DNA from 2 places in the Suipraeoptans intestinalis genome. Region 1 is predicted to be linked to the other one. Evidence: riboswitches for the same ligand, from Rfam matches in the RefSeq annotation. Region 1 holds a riboswitch; the other holds the start of a gene.
What was found. A riboswitch is a leader RNA that binds a small molecule or an ion and turns the genes downstream of it on or off. The one in region 1 is predicted to bind glycine.
Positions count from the first base shown of each region.

Region 2: linked by a shared signal. The riboswitch ahead of SOW26_RS09025 (GrdX family protein) and the one ahead of gcvT (glycine cleavage system aminomethyltransferase GcvT) in region 1 are both predicted to bind glycine.

Region 1 covers NZ_JAXFXH010000003.1:31,034-33,436, forward strand. Annotated here, with positions in the region: tRNA gene SOW26_RS00770 (tRNA-Lys) at 27-99, shown strand; gene SOW26_RS00775 (recombinase family protein) at 249-863, shown strand; glycine riboswitch at 980-1,072, shown strand; gene gcvT (glycine cleavage system aminomethyltransferase GcvT) at 1,186-2,271, shown strand; gene gcvH (glycine cleavage system protein GcvH) at 2,372-2,403, shown strand, end outside.
Region 2 covers NZ_JAXFXH010000026.1:16,691-19,093, forward strand. Annotated here, with positions in the region: gene purB (adenylosuccinate lyase) at 1-759, shown strand, start outside; glycine riboswitch at 940-1,044, shown strand; gene SOW26_RS09025 (GrdX family protein) at 1,293-1,679, shown strand; gene SOW26_RS09030 (glycine/sarcosine/betaine reductase component B subunit) at 1,748-2,403, shown strand, end outside.

The sequences.
Region 1 (2,403 bases):
TGCGTTGAAGAAATCTATAAAGATATGCGCGATTAGCTCAGTTGGTAGAGCACCTGACTCTTAATCAGGGTGTCCAGGGTTCGAGCCCCTGATCGCGCAGTATAAATCGCTGTTTTTGCAGAACTTGAAGGCTGTGGGGACGGTGATTTTTTTGTGCCGAAAATGGCGGATTTGCATGGTTTTCCCTATAAAATAGTCGTATGCAACTTTTAAACAGTACAGACTTTATTTTATGGGAGTGAATGAGCATGAAGTACGGATACGCAAGAGTTTCCACCAGGGAACAAAACATTGACAGGCAGCTGAGCGCCATATTAAAGGAAGGAATTGCACAGGACAGGATCTACGTTGATAAGGCCAGCGGGAAAGATTTTAATCGCAGGAAGTACAAAAGAATGATCAGAAAACTAAAAGAAGGCGACGAACTGTATATTAAGTCCATCGACAGGCTGGGGAGAAATTATGATGAGATCATAAAAGAATGGAATCGGATCACAAAAGAAAAAAAGACGGAGATCATTGTACTGGATTTTCCGCTTCTGGATACAAGGAGCAAAGCAAAGGATCTGACGGGAAAGTTTATGGCAGATATCGTGCTTCAGATTCTGTCTTATGTGGCGCAGATAGAAAGAGAAAACATCCGCCAAAGACAGAGAGAGGGGATCGTGGAGGCGAAGAAGCGGGGAATCAAATTCGGACGGCCCAGAAGGCAGATGCCCGACAATTTTCAAGAGGTACTGGCTTTATGGAAAGAAGGGAGGATCAGTCTCAGAAAGGGAGCCGATTTGCTGAATGTCAGCCATACTATGTTCTCAAAATGGATTAAGGCCTATCAAGGAGGAGAAAAACACAGAGAATTGTGAAAACAGCAACGAAATAATGAAAAATATAACAAAGTTTTTGTGAAAAACAGACAAATACAATATTGACAAGAAGAAGTGTTGTCAGTATAATGTAGTCAAATTCAAGAAAGAATTGGTTGAAGGATCAGAGAGAGATTCCGATAGAGTGCGGGACGCCGAAGGGGCAAGAGGATATTTGAAACTCTCAGGCAAAAGCTCTGATCCGGACAATGCTCTGAAGAGTACACGACAGGGGAGGTTTGTCATTCGATATTCCGAATGCGAAGCTCCCTTTTTGATACGGCTTGACAGAGTTTTCACCAGGATGAAAGGAGGAGTTACAATGGAACGGAAAACACCGTTATATGAAGCGCATGTAGAAGCAGGAGGGAAGATGGTGCCGTTTGCAGGATACCTGCTGCCGGTTCAGTATGAATCCGGAGTGATCAAGGAGCACATGGCGGTACGTACCCAGGCGGGACTGTTTGACGTCTCTCACATGGGGGAGATCCTCTGCGAGGGGAAGGACGCTCTGGCAAATCTGCAGATGCTTCTGACCAACAGCTTTGAAAATATGGTGGACGGACAGGCCAGATACAGTCCTATGTGCAACGAACAGGGAGGGACGATAGACGACCTTATTGTATACAAGAAAAATGAGGGGCAGTACTTCATTGTAGTAAATGCAGCCAACCGGGAGAAGGATTATCGCTGGATGAAAGAGCACCAGTTCGGCGACGCGGTATTTACAGACGTGTCGGATGCGTATGCACAGCTGGCGCTGCAGGGACCGGAAGCTATGAAGATCCTGAAAAAGCTGACCGAGGAGGAATCTGTTCCAAAGAAATATTATCACGCAGTCTTTGATGGGAACGTAGCGGGAATCCCTTGTATCGTATCCAAGACAGGCTACACAGGCGAAGACGGTGTAGAGCTCTATGTGGACAGCAAGGAAGCGAAACGGCTGTGGGATATTTTGCTGGAAGCGGGAAAAGAGGAAGGCCTGATTCCCTGTGGTCTGGGAGCCAGGGATACGCTCCGGATGGAAGCGGCAATGCCTCTTTACGGACATGAAATGGACGACGGAGTATCTCCGCTGGAGACCGGCCTCGGATTTGCGGTAAAAATGTCCAAGGAAGCATTTATCGGGAAGGAAGCCCTGTCAGCCAATCCGCCGGCGAGAAAAAGGATCGGACTGAAAGTGACGGGACGAGGGATCATCCGCGAGCACCAGGAGGTTTCCAAGGATGGAAAACAGATCGGGCAGACGACGTCGGGCACCCATTGCCCCTTCCTGGGATACGCGATTGCCATGGCGCTGGTAGAAGAGGGAAGCGTGGATCTGGGGGATGCTGTCCAGGTAGAAGTGCGAGGACGAAAAGTGGAAGCAGAAGTAACGGCGCTTCCGTTTTACAAAAAACAGAAATAGGACGGCGGATAAGAATAGACAGAGGAAGCAATATCCATTAAAATGAACCTGTTGGGAGAAAGAAAACAAAGCACAATGGACAGAAGAAGGGAGAAGGGTTATGGAATTCAGAGAAGATGTACGGTATTCAAA
Region 2 (2,403 bases), on a different contig from region 1:
CCGGACTGTTATCCGGTTTCCGGACAGACCTATTCCAGAAAGGTCGATACCAGGGTACTGAATGTCCTGGCGGGGATTGCTGCCAGCGCCACCAAGATGTCCAATGATATCCGTCTGCTGCAGCATCTGAAAGAGGTGGAGGAGCCTTTTGAAAAAAATCAGATCGGTTCATCCGCCATGGCTTACAAGAGAAATCCCATGCGGAGCGAGCGGATCGCGTCTCTCTCCCGGTATGTGATGGTAGATGCACTGAATCCGGCGATTACCTCCGCTACACAGTGGTTTGAACGGACGCTGGACGATTCTGCCAATAAGCGGTTGAGTGTGGCGGAAGGCTTTCTTGCCACAGACGGGATTCTGGATCTGTGCATGAACGTAGCGGACGGACTGGTGGTCTATCCCAAGGTGATAGAGAAACGTCTCCGCTCGGAGCTGCCTTTCATGGCTACGGAAAACATCCTGATGGACGCAGTGAAGGCAGGAGGAGACAGACAGGAGCTTCATGAGAAGATCCGGGAAATGTCTATGGAGGCAGGCCGTAACGTAAAGGAAAACGGGCAGGAGAACAATCTGCTGGAGCTGATCGCAAAGGATTCTTCCTTTGATCTGTCAGAAGCAGACCTGGAGAGGGTGATGGATCCCTCCAGATATGTAGGGCGCTCCGGCCGCCAGGTAGAGGCATATCTGGCGGATCATGTAAGACCGGTACTGGCTGCAAACCAGGGAGAACTGGGCATGATGTCTGACATAACGGTATAGCTGAAAAATGAAGTCAATCCAGAAAGTTTCACAAAAAAACTGACAGGAAACTGTGCAAAAAAGACAAATTAAAGCGATTGGTTTTTGGGGCTTGAAAAATAAATAACAATGGATTATTATTGACGTATGCAATAGTTATTTATAAATAAAACCTATAATACATATAAAAATGGAGCGGGTTGAGATTTTTCTGGAGAGAACTTTTAAAGTCGCCGAAGAGGCAAGCTTGTAAACGGATCGTATTTACAAAGTGAAACTTTCAGGCAAAAGGACAGAGAAATGGACTGCATTCTGGATATTGTACTGTGCGACTGAAGATAGTGAAGGCAGGACAAAAGACAGGAAGGGCGAGATACACAAGGTGTATGTTCGTCCTTTTTCTTATTCTGTGGGAACATTGTCTCCTGTGCAATCAAAATTCCCTGACAGGAGGGCACCGCGGGAGAAGCGCCTTATGACAGAGAGACTTCCGACAATGGATTCCCGGGAGAAGAGGCTTGATTTATAGAAAATTTCAATAAGGAAACGAAAAAATGGCAAAAGAAGATTATATCATAGTTACCAACAATCCTATGGTGTATCAGAAGTACGACGGACAGAGGAAGATGATCTATGCAGAAACTTCCTATGAAGGACTTTTGCAACAGGTCCGGGATAAGGTACACGAGGGACATCATTTGCTGTCCCACCCCCTTTCCGGAAGCGTCAAGCCCAATGAGACGCCTTATAAGTCTGTGATGATCTCAGCAAGGCCGGGCAGTCTTTCACGGGAATCCCTGCGGATGATCGAGTCGGCGATAGAGGCCTGTAAGAAGTTCGCATTTCGGACGGAGACTTATGATGAAGCAGTCCACAGAGATTTTCAGTGGGTAGACCTCAACCTGATCGAAAGCGGGATGGAATCCGCCGATCTTATGTAACAGGAACCAATCGGTTGCAGAGCGTTTCGCTATGACAATACACATTTCATATGAAGGAGGAATTTACAGTGAGATTAGAAATGGGACACATTTACATCAAGGATGTTCAATTCGCTTCAGAATCCAAGATTGAAGACGGAATCCTTTATGTATCCGAAGAGGAAGTGCGCAAAGTGGCAATGGAGGATGACAAGATCAAAAAAGTATCCTTTGACATTGCAAAACCGGGAGAGTCTGTGAGAATCACACCGGTAAAGGACGTAATCGAGCCGCGTGTAAAAGTGGAAGGACGCGGAGGGATCTTCCCGGGCGTGATCGCAAAAGTGGACACGGTAGGAGAGGGAAAGACCTATGCACTAAAAGGAATGGCTGTAGTGACAGCAGGCCCCATTGTAGGATTTCAGGAAGGGATCATTGATATGACGGGACCGGGCGCCGACTATACTCCGTTCTCCCAGACATTGAACCTGGTAATGGTATGTGAGCCGGTGGACGACATTAAGCCTCATGATTATGAAAAGGCAGTAAGATTTGCAGGGTTCCGTGTAGCTGTTTATCTGGGAGAGCTGGCAAGAAACCTGACTCCGGATGAGACAAAGGTATATGAGACCTGCACCATCAAGGAAGGAATGACCCAGTATCCGGATCTTCCTAGAGTGGCTTATGTGCAGATGCTTCAGAGCCAGGGACTGCTTCACGACACCTATGTATACGGAGTGGACGC